Regions from separate parts of the Microbulbifer sp. A4B17 genome, predicted to be linked through region 3. Evidence: predicted binding sites of a transcription regulator. Region 3 holds the regulator's gene; each other region holds the start of a gene.

The links. The regulator PhoB, encoded in region 3, activates phosphate uptake and scavenging genes when phosphate is short. The targets are predictions, from matches to a motif close to TGTCATAAANNTGTAACA.
Region 1: the regulator PhoB is predicted to act here: its motif matches at 2,875-2,892, upstream of ppk1 (polyphosphate kinase 1).
Region 2: the regulator PhoB is predicted to act here: its motif matches at 1,969-1,986, upstream of BTJ40_RS05890 (substrate-binding domain-containing protein).

Annotation. Positions count from the first base shown of each region.
Region 1 is NZ_CP029064.1:4,430,640-4,434,912, forward strand. Features, by position in the region: gene ppk1 (polyphosphate kinase 1) at 1-272, opposite strand, end outside; gene ppk1 (polyphosphate kinase 1) at 580-2,628, opposite strand; gene BTJ40_RS19460 (Ppx/GppA phosphatase family protein) at 3,016-4,273, shown strand, end outside.
Region 2 is NZ_CP029064.1:1,326,497-1,330,769, forward strand. Features, by position in the region: gene ald (alanine dehydrogenase) at 1-286, shown strand, start outside; gene BTJ40_RS05890 (substrate-binding domain-containing protein) at 566-1,918, opposite strand; gene BTJ40_RS05895 (16S rRNA (uracil(1498)-N(3))-methyltransferase) at 2,208-2,924, opposite strand; gene BTJ40_RS05900 (6-carboxytetrahydropterin synthase) at 2,979-3,839, opposite strand; RNA gene ffs (signal recognition particle sRNA small type) at 3,973-4,070, shown strand.
Region 3 is NZ_CP029064.1:4,954,035-4,958,307, reverse strand. Features, by position in the region: gene phoR (phosphate regulon sensor histidine kinase PhoR) at 1-1,186, opposite strand, end outside; gene phoB (phosphate regulon transcriptional regulator PhoB) at 1,271-1,975, opposite strand; gene ubiA (4-hydroxybenzoate octaprenyltransferase) at 2,086-2,967, opposite strand; gene BTJ40_RS21725 (chorismate lyase) at 2,964-3,677, opposite strand; gene BTJ40_RS21720 (dicarboxylate/amino acid:cation symporter) at 3,715-4,273, shown strand, end outside.

The DNA.
Region 1 (4,273 bases), 520 kb from region 3:
AGTTGAGAAAAATGTTCTTTCTGTCCCATACCGGAATCTATAGACGCCAACCTCCGCACACCGGCAACCTTTATACGGAAAAATTCATCCATGTTCTGGGAGAAAATACCGAGAAAATACACCCGTTCGATAGCCGGGACTGTCTCATCCTCAGCCTCCTGTAGCACTCGTTCATTAAAAGACAACCAGCTTAATTCACTGGGAAATAGAGGAGTATTATTTGGCATGGATAGAGCACTTCTACTATCAATCACCAACAGCCAGATTACCATTCACATACATCTATTCAGCCCTGTTAGGACAGAGCTTAAAATCTATCTAACTATTTAATTGTAGAACAAGATGTCAGGTAACTTTTGGCTATAAATCCCTCGCGATATTATCCAAATCGATAGCAGAGTTTCGCTTAGATAACAAATCTGAGGCAACACTGAATGGCAACTTAATAAAGGGGTAGGCTAATGAGAGAACTTTATGCTTTAGGAGTTGGGGCAATAGCAAAAATCAGGTTTATGACTTGACAGACAAACTGAAAGGTCATCTTTTAAGACTTCCAGTGACTGGATGGTTTTCAATCAGCTATTCAGTCTCACGCTGCTTCAAAAAGCGGTAGATTGCATCTTGCGATCGACAGCCCTTACGCCCAGCATTAGCCAGCTTTGAATTTGTCTGTTTAGCGTCAATCAGGCGCGCCTTCTGGTTATCGCTCCACTGCAATTCCATAATTTTTCGGATAGTGGCCTGGTGCTCTGGATTCACAACCGGGAAAGTAACTTCAACCCGTTGATCCAGATTTCGTTTCATCAGGTCCGCCGAAGACAGCCACATCAGTTCATCGCCCCCATTGTGGAAAATATAAACCCGGGCATGCTCCAGGTATTTATCCACCAAACTGATAATACGGATATTGTCGGACACCCCCGGGGTTTCACAAACCAGCGAGCACATTCCACGTACAATAATATGGATCTTTACTCCAGCAGCACTGGCACGGTAAAGCTGCTCGATAATCTGGCTATCAACAAGGCTATTACATTTGAAAAATAACCCAGCTTTCTGACCCGACTGGGCAGCAGAAATTTCTCGATCGATTGCTTCAGTAATCTCATCTCGGAAGAAAAACGGTGAGGTGATAATACGCTTGAAAGAAGGGCGCTTATGAGGTGTTTGCATAAACTCAAACACGTTGTAAACATCTCGCCCTAGCTCCTGATTACAGGTCAACAAGCTGAAATCACAATAGACCTTTGCCGTGCTCTCATTAAAGTTTCCAGTTCCGAGATGACTGTAGAAACGATCCTTACCATCTTCACGGCGAAGTACAGAAATCAGCTTGCAGTGTACCTTGAGATCAGACATTCCATAGATCACATTAACTCCAGCCTCACTCAGCTCATGGGACCAGTGAATGTTGGCTTTCTCATCAAAACGCGCCCGCAATTCCACCGCTGCCGTCACTTTTTTATTGTTGCGTACCGCATTGACCAGGGCTGAAATTACACGAGAATTCTTGGCCACCCGATAGAGATTGATACGAATCTCTTTGACTTGAGGATCTAGAGCTGCAGAAGCTAAAAAATTCACAATCGCGTGAAAGTCATAATAAGGGTAGTAGTAAAGCCGATCACCCGCACGTAATTGTGAGAATACACTTTCATTTTTTGGCAATGCCGGCAGCGGCGTCAGGCGCTTATATTGAAGTCGAGATGACTCTCCAGGAAACTTCATCAGGTCTTTGGAGTTATGATAACGCCCACCGGGGGTATAGGTATCATAGCGCCCCATTTTCAATTTTTTCTTCACCAACTCCAGCATAATCTCTGGCATATCGCCATCGTATGCCATGCGCACGGGATCTGCGCGTTTTCTCTTTTTCAATGAGCGCTCCATACGATCGAGAATATTCTGGGTAACCTCTTCACTCAACTCCAGTTCAGCATCGCGACTGATCTTAAAGGTATAGGCTCTCGCTTTTACTATAGGTACCACATGGCGAAATATTTCTTTGAGACAAGCGCGGATGATATTATCGAGAACTATGTAGACCTTCTCCCGCTTACCTTCCCGCGGTGGAATCTCCACAAACCGGGGTAGTGTATCTGTAGGAATCTCCATTGCTACATAACGCTCAGCCCCATCATCCAACTCAAGTGCTATTGCAAAATATATGCTGGTTTCATTAATTAGCGGCATGGGCTTGCGCCCATCGATAAAGAATGGCTCCAACTCTGGCAGCACTTCCCGGTGAAAATAACTCTCCACAAACTGGCGCTGGTTCTCGCTGAGAGCCGTTTCCCTAACTACATGAATACCGTGTTTGCCCAGGTCCTTTAAGGCTTTGTTATAGGCCTTTGCATATCGCAGCTGCAATCGCTGTACCCGGTCATTAATCGACTGCAATAAGTTACTAAAGTATTCTTTCTTGTCTCCACCAACAGAAAAAGCCGCTAAACGACGCACCGCTGCAACGTGCACACGAAAAAACTCGTCCAGATTGTTGGAAAAAATACCCAGGAAGTGTACCCGCTCGATAATAGGTACATCCTCATCTTCAACTTCCTGCAAAACACGTTCGTTGAAGGAGAGCCAGCTCAACTCTTTAGGGAATAGAGGCACATCATTAGACATGGCAAAACCGTAAAACGCACCCGGGATCTTACGACTGCTTACAAGCCCAGATAATTCTGGAAAACAATCTAAAGCACAGGGATAAGAAATCAATATTAAGCAAATAAATATGCCACTGAAATGCAGCCACGGGCAAGCTTCAATAGAAATTTAGCAATCTATTATGGCCCTATAATTTTCTGCCACACTACTTCCAGCCCAATTTGGTACAAATAAACAAAAAATATCTTTTATTTATAAAATAAATTTCACAATTCTGTAATATTGTTGCAAGTGGCGCCGTTGTGGTGCATTTAAAAGTAACTCAACCAATTATTGGACTAGAAAGTGGCAAGATGAATAATAGAGTGTCCAACTCTATTTCTTGGCGCCTTCAGCGGGATATTGATGCAAACACCAAACGAACGCTACGCCGCCCTCGACCTGGGCTCAAACAGTTTCCACCTGCTGCTGGCAGAGTTTCGCGATCAGCGTATGGTACGGCTACATACTGACCGGGCAATGGTCCGCTTGGCTGAAGGCTTGGATATCAATCACCACCTAGACCCGGCAGTAACCGAGCGCGCCCTTGCAGCGTTACAGCGCTTCCAGCCAGTAATGGATAAGTTGCCGCTGGACCATGTTCGTGTTGTAGGAACAAATACCTTACGCATTGCCGCAGCCAACGCCGACGGTTTCCTTGAAGAAGTGGAGTCGATCCTCGGAGTGCCGGTTGAAATTATCAGCGGCATCGAAGAGGCCCGCCTGATTTTTAATGGGGTACTGGCCGCCGCTAATGGCCCACCCAGATTGCGCTGCATTATTGATATCGGCGGAGGCTCCACCGAACTGGTCCGCGGCGGTGACACACCGCAACAACTGGAGAGCCTGGAGATGGGTTGTGTCTCCTATAGCAAGCGCTTCTTTGCCGATGGCCTGATCAGCCGCAATACGTCTAACCACTTCCAGCGCGCAAGGCGTGCAGCTCGGGCAGAGCTACAGGAGTTGCAACATATCGCTGAGGGCGCCGAGGTCACTGGCTGCTCTGGGACGATTAAAGCGGTATCCCGCATCTGTAACAACGGCGAGGTTAAAGCGATAAAGCGTGGGGATATTGACCTGCTCGCTCACCGGGTGGCTTCCGCCGACCACATTGCCGACCTGGATTTACCCCATCTCGATGAAGAACGCCGCCCGGTATTTGCCGCGGGCCTGGCCATACTGCACGCCATTTTTTGCGAGCTGGATATTATGCGTATGGAAGTTTCCCCCTATGCGATCCGTGAGGGCATAGTGCACGACCTGGCTGGGCGCCTGCACGGCGGAGATCGTCGCGCAGATACCATTGCCGCGATGGTGAAGCGCTGGCAGGTGGACACCAACCAAGCGCGGCGTGTCAGTTCAACTTCTCTCAATCTTCTGCAACAATTGCGCCCCCAGTACTCGCCAGAGGGCAAGGTGCGCCTACACTGGGCAATCCAACTTCACGAAACCGGGCTCGCACTAACCCACAGCAGTTTTCGCAAGCTTGGCGCCTATATGATTAAGCACGCAGACCTGGCCGGCTTCTCCAGAAGTGAACAGGAGCACCTGGCCTATCTGGTGCACAACCAGCGCGGGCGTATCAAGCCGCCGCGCGAGCACTATGGCTTTCACCCCAGCCCGG
Region 2 (4,273 bases), 1.4 Mb from region 3:
TTACGTAGTTGATGGTGTCGTTCACTACTGTGTTGCCAACATGCCCGGCGGTGTAGCTCGCACCTCTACTATGGCCCTGAACAATGCCACCCTGCCTTACGCGGTAGCCCTGGCAAACAAAGGCGCCAAGCAGGCACTGCTGGACGATGCCAACCTGCTGGAAGGCCTGAATGTTCACGCTGGCATGGTGACCTACCAAGCCGTAGCCGATGTATTGGGTTACGAGTTTGTAGATCCCAAACTGGCTCTGCAAAAACATGCAGTAGCGGAAGACGCTGTAGCTTAATTGCCCCGGTGGCCGCCTGCGGGCGGCCGCATTGTAAATAAGCGGTAACGCGCTTGTTGTTGGGAAGTTTCCCCCGGAGCGCTCTTTGCGTTCCTCTCTGTGAGACCTGGTGGCGGTAGTCACCATATTGATAGCCGCGTGTATACGCGGCTTTTTTATGCGCGCTATTATTCCTTGATGAATTGTGCTCTGGCGAAGGTTAGCTTTTGACTTTAGGGAATTATCAGGGGAGGTAAGGGACTTCCTTGTCGCCTCACTGGGGGAGTGTCTAATTGAGTGTTAAATAATCCAGATTTCCACTCGGCGGTTTTTAATTTTTGCGCTGGAATTGTTGGAGGCTACCGGAAGGTAGGCGCCAAAGCCCTGTACGGGAGCAGTATTAATCTGGTGATCCCTTAGGGCAGAGCGAACCGTAACAGCGCGCAGCTTTGATAAAACGACTGAGCGCCCCTCGCTGACCTTTTCATCGCCAAACCCTATTAACAGCAGGCGTTTGTGATTATTCTCGGGCTTTTGCATAAAACGGACAAGTCGCTGGATATCCTGTTTTGCCTTGTTATCCAGTGAGGCACTACCTTCAGAAAAGCGAAAGTTGATACTCAAGCGCTCCGCATTTTCCGTTAATTTAAGGTACTCACTGGGCCCCTCTCGGTTGGCCTCAGGTTTAACCCCGATCGGCGTCTGGGCAACAAACCCAGTGGCATTTACCTGATCCTGGCCTTGTTCGCTCTGTACAAATTGTAGGAATTCCTGAGCGGCAGGTTTTAAACCATAGGCAGCGGTATAGAGGAATAGACGGCGGGAGAGGGGGTAATCCTCGGTTGCAATAGTCAGGTGTTCCGGAGCCTGTGGATGGGTATTGTTATCGGATACCGCAATTGCTTTGGCCTTTCGAATAGATGCCAAACCGACAAATCCAATACTGTTGGGATTAGCCGATATGCGATCCGATAATTGATCATTGGATTCAAAGCGCTGGGCGTTGGCTATAAGAGTGCGGTTCTTCCCGAGAACCAGACTCTTAAAAGTATCCCAGGTACCAGACTGGTTATCTCTTGCCAATACTTTGATACGTCCTTTCTGTCCGCCCACTTCAGACCAGTTGGTAATTTTGCCAGAAAAAATTGCAGCTATTTGTTGCAGGGTTAACTTATTGATGGGGTTTTGAGGGTGAACAATAATCGCCAGGCCATCGATGGCAATTACATGTTCTGCACCCTGGCCGCGCATATCGCCAAAGCGGCTCAGGGCTGCATGTTCTTTGTCTTTAATCGGGCGGGAAGCCATAGCGATATCTGCCTGGCCGCGTTCGAGGCCTTTAAAGCCCGTACTCGAACCGTGCGCTAAAATATCCACATAAATCTTATTGACTCCCAGGCTTGCCTGTACTCGAACTTCATTCTCTTTTCCCAGTGGGATTGTCTCCAGATTATGGCCACCACGGGCTTTCAGGTAATCATTAATCAGGTTGGGGGCTAACTTTGCGCCGACGGTATTTGAGCCGTGTAAGGTAAAAAGCAGGCCCGATGTATCGGGAGGGAAGCTAGTTTGTGCTGCTGAAGTTGCTGCTGCCAGGGTCACTCCGAGTAGGAGGGTAAGGGTTTGCTTAATCCGGCTTAAGAACACGCTCATAGTAACTCGACCGTAAGGTGGTAAAACGAGGGCGCAAAATATGACTTAATTGTGACAAATTGATGAAATATTAATTGCTAAATTACGCAAATGTCTCATCACGAGAGATAGGCAACTTTACTGGGTTTTATTTGAACAATTGAAGTATCGGCGGTTAAGAGTTTGTAAAAGCGGGGACCCCCTATTTGTTACGTACCCGTAATTGTTACGGTTGTGTCAATTTAAAAGTATTAATAAAGGGGTATTTCTCAATTGCACAATTGATCGATAGTTATCTGTACATTATCGCTCAACAGGCTGGGAACAGTCGGCTGATCAGCACCGGCAATGCAGTTTCTACACGTAAGATACGGGGCCCCAAGTGCACAGATTGGAAACCGACTTCCTGTAGTTTCTCAACTTCATAATTGATAAACCCCCCTTCGGGGCCAATTGCTAAAGTGGTTGGCTGTTTTATGTCCACAGGGCAAGCTGTTCCCCCCACCGGGTGAGCGACCAGTTTCCGAGACCCACTGGAGAGGTTGGGCAATTCATCTTCGACAAATGGTTTAAAGCGTTTTCGCAACAGAATTTCCGGCATTTGTGTATCGACGGCCTGCTCAAGCCCGAGCAGGCATTGCTCAAAAAGTTTGTCCTCTTGTAACCAGGGCGTTTGCCAGTAAGACTTTTCGACCCGGTAGCTATTTACTAATACCAGCTTTTTGACACCCAGTGCGGTCAGGTGCTGGATAACCCGCTTGAGCATTTTGGGGCGGGGCAGGGCTAAAACCAGTGTGAGAGGCAAGGGCTGGGGCGGGTCCATGGCCAGTGCCACTTCAAGCTCAACACTCTGATCATTGAGCGTAATAATCTCGCCACTTCCAATTTTGCCATTGAGCAGCCCGACACGAAGTCGTTGCCCCGGCGCTGCTCTGTGAACCTTGGCGATATGTTCCAGCTGGCGGCCGCCCAGGCGGACGCGATCAGCGCTAATAAAGTCGTGTTTTTGTAAAATAATCAGGTTCAAAGTCGGGCGCCTTGGTACTTCAGTTTATATTGGTGTCGGTGCTATGGAATTGGGTCAGCTCGTTTGAGCTGAAGCAATCGCGCCTTTGCCAATACCTTCGTAGGCTCTTACGGTTATCGCTTTCCCTTGTTCTTTTGCCGCCAGGTTATTAGCGATATATTGGGCCAGTTGCTCTACTGTGGTATCGCAGTCCAGGATTTCACATGCTGCAGCCGGGATCGAAAGAGTGAAGTTTCCCTGTTGTGCGCTGTAAGCGAAGTTATGGATTTGCTCACCACGATTATCGGTAGTCGTTGAAACCAGGTCCTCGCGAGTGCCCAGGTAGATATCTTCCCAGCGTTCAGCCCAGTATTTTTCCAGCTCTATATCGCGCTGGTCACCGGTAGTGATCTGGATACGGGAGCGGTGTCCATGGGCGATACGTTGGCAATTGCCAAGGTGCTTTTTCAGACCATGGCTGTAGTGATAGAAAGCATCTTCAATCACTTCACAATGAAAGCTGAGTTTGAGCTTTTCCACGCTGTCGGGGAAGTGGCTGGCCAGTTGCAGGACACACCAGGTGGCGACACTTTCTGCGGTAATTGCTTCGGCATCCACCAGGGCAAAAGCCTGTTCCGGGCCTGAGACGCTGATGGAAGCGCCGCTTTCCAGTAACCAGGTCATGTTAACCTGGTCTTCAGTGTGCTCCAGGGTTAATTGGGGCGAGCGGGTGGGGACTAAGAGGCGATGGTCGACCTGATCATCGAGCCAGTGCCTCAGTGTCTTTTTTACTATGCCAAAGTCGCAAACCATCCCCTGCTCATCCAGAGCGCCATCGAGGGCTGCATTTGCCAGCCAGGTTTCGCCTACGATGCCTCGTTTATGGTCGAGGTAGCTAAAGTCAACGTTGGTTAAATTATCGACAAACAAGTGCATGAGTAACTCTTTGCAGGGGTGAGATAGTAGTCGTTTATTATAACCTGTTAATAGGGCTGGATCTTATTCGTTTATGCCTCTATAATCGCGCCCTCTTCGGATGCACTGGCACCGAAGATCGTTGTGGCGGCCCTCCCGGTCCCCTCGCAATGAACAGCTGTGAATCCCGCCAGGCCCGGAAGGGAGCAACGGTAGCAGTGGTATCATGTGCCGAGGGTGTTGCTGGTTGGGCTGCCTCCAATCTCCCCCTTCTTTTTTCAAAAACAATTCCCCTGATAAATCCCCGCTGAGAGTGTTTTGCTCGGCCGTGTCCTGGGTTCTTGATCTTTTCCTTACCAAATTTTTTCCCGCAAAGACGATATAAAAGGGGATTTTGTGTCGATCTGGCTCGATCTTCGGCCTTGCCGTCGCTGATTGAGTGGGGCTTATGCTAT
Region 3 (4,273 bases):
GATCAACCCGATAGAAGCGCTCCGTCAGGCGGGGAATATGGATCGGATCGATACCGATACCGTTGTCTTCTACTGAAAAGTGACCGCCTTTGTCATCCTGCCACCAGCGCAACTGAATCTCACCCTCTTCGGGAGTGTATTTCACCGCATTCAAAACCAGATTGGCGAAAGCACTGTGCAACTCGCCGGGATCTCCATTGAGGTAGCAGCCCCCATCGCACTGGACTTCGATATGATGCTGGCCGCCACTGAAGCTGCGGGCTTCCTGAGCTACCCGTTCAATCAATTCTGGCACTGCTACCGCTATATCCCCGCTCTTGCGCTCAGAAGTCTCCAGTCGGGCCAACAGCAGCAGGTCATTTACTAGCGTGCTCATCCGGGCTGCCTGCTCTTCCATCTGTGCCAGGGGCTTCTTCCAGGGAGGCGGTGCCATATCACTGCTTTGCAGTGTTTCCAGGTAGCCGGCAATTACCGTGAGTGGAGTGCGCAGCTCATGGGAAACATTGGCGACAAAATCCCGGCGCATCTGCTCGAGATTGTGTAAACGGGTGATGTCGCGAACAATGACCAATGCCTCATCTTTACCGTAGCGGGTGACCTCCAGTTGTAACATACGGGCTTCATTGCCGGGCGCGGGCAAAGTGAGAGGTTCCCCATTGTTGTCACCGTGCATATAGCTGACAAAGCCAGGGTCGCGGACAAAGTTGACTAATGACTGGCCAGAGTCACTGGCCTGCAATCCGAGCAGTTCACCGGCAGCGGGGTTCCACCAGGCCAGGTTATCGCCGTCTTCCAGGGCTACAATTCCTTCGCGCAGGGCGCTGGTGCTGTCTTGCACCCGGCGCAACATCACGTGCAGCTTCTGCTTCTCGCGGCGGTGGCGCCGCTGCATCCGGTAAAAGTCGTCGTAGATTTCGCCCCAGATACCGAAGGCGGTGGGGGCTGGGCCGCGTCTGCCGTTTGCCAGCCAGCGGTTGAAACGTTGCTGTTGCCACAGCACTGAGATCAGGTAGCTGGCCAATCCCGCAATCAGGGCGAGAGACCAGCTGCCGGAGGTGACACCGAGAATGGTGCACCCCAGGGCTATAATTACGAAACGCGAGAACTCGCCAATACTGCGATCCAACATAGAGTTGCCGTGTTGCCTGATAGATGGCGGCAGTGGCACAGCCTCTTCCGCCCGCATTCAATACCTCATGGAACCAGGCCCGCAGCCGTTAAGTGCGGAGGTTTGATTCTGCAGGGATCGGTACCGATCCAGAGAGGATTGTCACACTTTTTCTGCGGTTTGCACAGAAAACCGATACCCGGTGCCGCGAACTGTCTGGATATAGCGGTCGTGGCCATCAATGGCCAAGGCTTTGCGCAGGCGACGGATATGGACATCCACGGTGCGCTCCTCCACATAGACATTACCGCCCCAGACGTGATCGAGGAGCTGGGTACGGGTATAGGCGCGCTCCTGATGGGATAGGAAGAAAGTGAGCAGTCGAAATTCTGTTGGTCCCATATCCACCGGCTGTCCCTTGATAGTGACTCGGTGGCTCAGAGGGTCCAAGATCAAAGCGCCAGCGCTGAGGGGCTCCTCCGGCGTTGCCGGGCCCGCGCGGCGCAATACGGCCTTTAGGCGTGCAACCAGCTCCCGGGGGGAGAAAGGCTTGGTGATGTAATCGTCGGCTCCGGTCTCTAAGCCTTTGATTTTATTGTCTTCCTCACCTTTTGCCGTGAGCATGATGATCGGCAGCGAGGTGGTGAGTTCATCGCGCTTGAGACGCCGTGCCAACTCTACCCCGGAGACATCCGGCAGCATCCAGTCGAGCAGCACCAAGTCTGGCTTTTCGTCGATTATCAGGGCGTGAGCTTCCTGGGCGTTCTCTGCCTCGAGGCAGCGGTAATCTGCCATTTCCAGTGCGACCCGCAGCATATCGCGCACTGCGGATTCGTCATCGACAATCAGGATCGTTTTACTATGCATTTGCCTGCCATACCCGCGCTGTTGTCAGGGTTTCCCCAGTTATGGCCGAGGATTAAACGGGATTTATATGACAAATATATGACGCTCCACACCCGGTGCCTACTCAGCCCTCAATTCAGCAGAAAATGCAGCGATATGCCGGCGAAAATGGCAAATCCTACCCAATTATTGTTGATAAAAGCCTGAAAGCAGCCCTCTCGTCCCCTGTCTCGAATAAGCCACTGCTGATAAACGAATAAGCCGCTAACTGGTAATAATGCTAAGTAGTAAAAAATGCCGAGTGAGAACCTTGACCCAATAACTAGCAAGGCTATTAGAACTATAAGTTGTAAAGCTCCAGTTATGACCCGGTCCATTTCTCCGAACAAAATGGCTGTGGACTTTACACCGATCTGAACATCGTCATCGCGATCCACCATCGCATAGAAAGTATCGTAGCAAAGGGTCCAAACCAGATTGGCAGTGTAGAGCAGCCAGGCCTCTGGAGGCACACTTCCCGTAACCGCTGCGAAAGCCATGGGAATTCCAATGCTAAAAGCGGCACCCAGCACCATCTGGGGCAAGTGCGTGTGGCGTTTCGCAAAGGGATAGCCGAATGCCAGTGCCAGGGCTAAAAATGAAAGGAGAACAGTGAGTTTGTTGGTGGTAAGCACCAGCAGAAAGGCGGTGATACTGAGCCCGGCGAAGAGTGCCAATGCAGATTTTGGTGTCAGTGTGCCGGTGGCCAGGGGGCGCCCTGCGGTGCGTTTTACATGGGCGTCAATTTTGCGATCGGCGAAGTCATTCACGGCACAGCCTGCTGCTCGCATCAGAATCACACCGAGAGTAAATACGATAAACAGGTGGAATCCCGGCCACCCTTCAGCGGCCAGCCACAGTGCACACCAAGTGGGCCAGAGCAACAGCAGTGAACCTATAGGCTTATCCATTCGTGCCAGTTGCCAGTAGGGCAGCACAGTGGGCCAGCGTTGAGCGATCTGTTGGCTGATCACAGTGAATCCTCAGTTGCTATGTAATTGACTGCCTCCTGTGGCATGGGGGCACCTGTCGGGTGGAAGTTGGGGAGAAAAGCCTCCGCTACCAAAAGTGGCTTGTCCCGCAGCCAGAATACTGAGCGGCGCCCCCAGACCTCGGGACTTTTACCCCCAAGTTCGCAATACTGGCTCTCCGGGGATTTTTGCAACAGGTTTAGGGTGATTTCCCCTCTGCGAATGCCCGGCTCACTAAACAGCAGCTCTCCCAGTGGGCGGGTATCCAGGCTGCGCAGGTTGCGAGATTTCCCCTGCAGGCTGCGCTCGGGTAAAACACTGCGGGCATACACCCAGGGTTGTCCACAGCCGTAGAGCAAAACTTCCCGAATCAGGGCCCGGTTACCATGGTGCAATCCCAATACGAGGCTTTCTTCACAGCGGGGTGCTTGCCAGCCTTGATAAAGCACCCGAACGTAAAAGTCGCCGCTACTTTGCTGCTTGAGAGCGGCGGTGAGTGATCCAGAATAGGTCAGCCAGGGCACCAGGGGTTTGGGTGGTTGCTGCTGGGTTTCAAGAGGCAAACTCTGCCAATCGCCAGAGGGCACAAATGGTGATTGGTGCAACGATAACTCCGCAGTATGGATAAAGGCCCCATTGTATCCCGGCCGGTGCAGCAGGTCTCTCCCTGTTGCATTTTTGCTCCCCAGCACGGCAATGGATATAGTGCTCACTGCAATGAAAACAACGATTCATAAAGAGAAGCTTGTTATGGGGCTTACGACTAAAATCTTAGTGGGAATGCTTACGGGCATTGCCGTGGGGTGTTTATTTAATTACTTGAATATGAGCCAGCTGTTCGGTGCTGGTGTGAACAGTGCTATTAATCTCTACCTGACCGAAGGTCTGTTCGATGTTATCGGCCGTATCTTTATCGCGTCGCTGAAGTTGATGGTGGTACCTTTGGTCCTGGTCTCGCTGATCAGCGGTGCTTGTGCCCTATCGGAGGGCAGCCGAATTGGGCCGCTGGCGGGTAAAACTGTCCTTCTCTATATGGTGACAACGGCCATCGCCATTACTTTGGCATTGTGTCTGGCATTGATCTTCCAGCCCGGAGTTGGTGTTAATGAGACTGCAGCTGAAGCCGCTTCAACATTTGTGCCGAAGGAGTCCCCACCGCTTTCCGAGGTGCTGGTCAATATATTCCCGACCAACCCTGTAGCCGCTATGGCTGAGGGAAATATGCTGCAGATTATCGTATTTGCTTTGTTGATGGGCTATGCGATTTCCCGTTGCGGTGAGCCGGGCCAGCGTATCGCCGCTTTCTTTA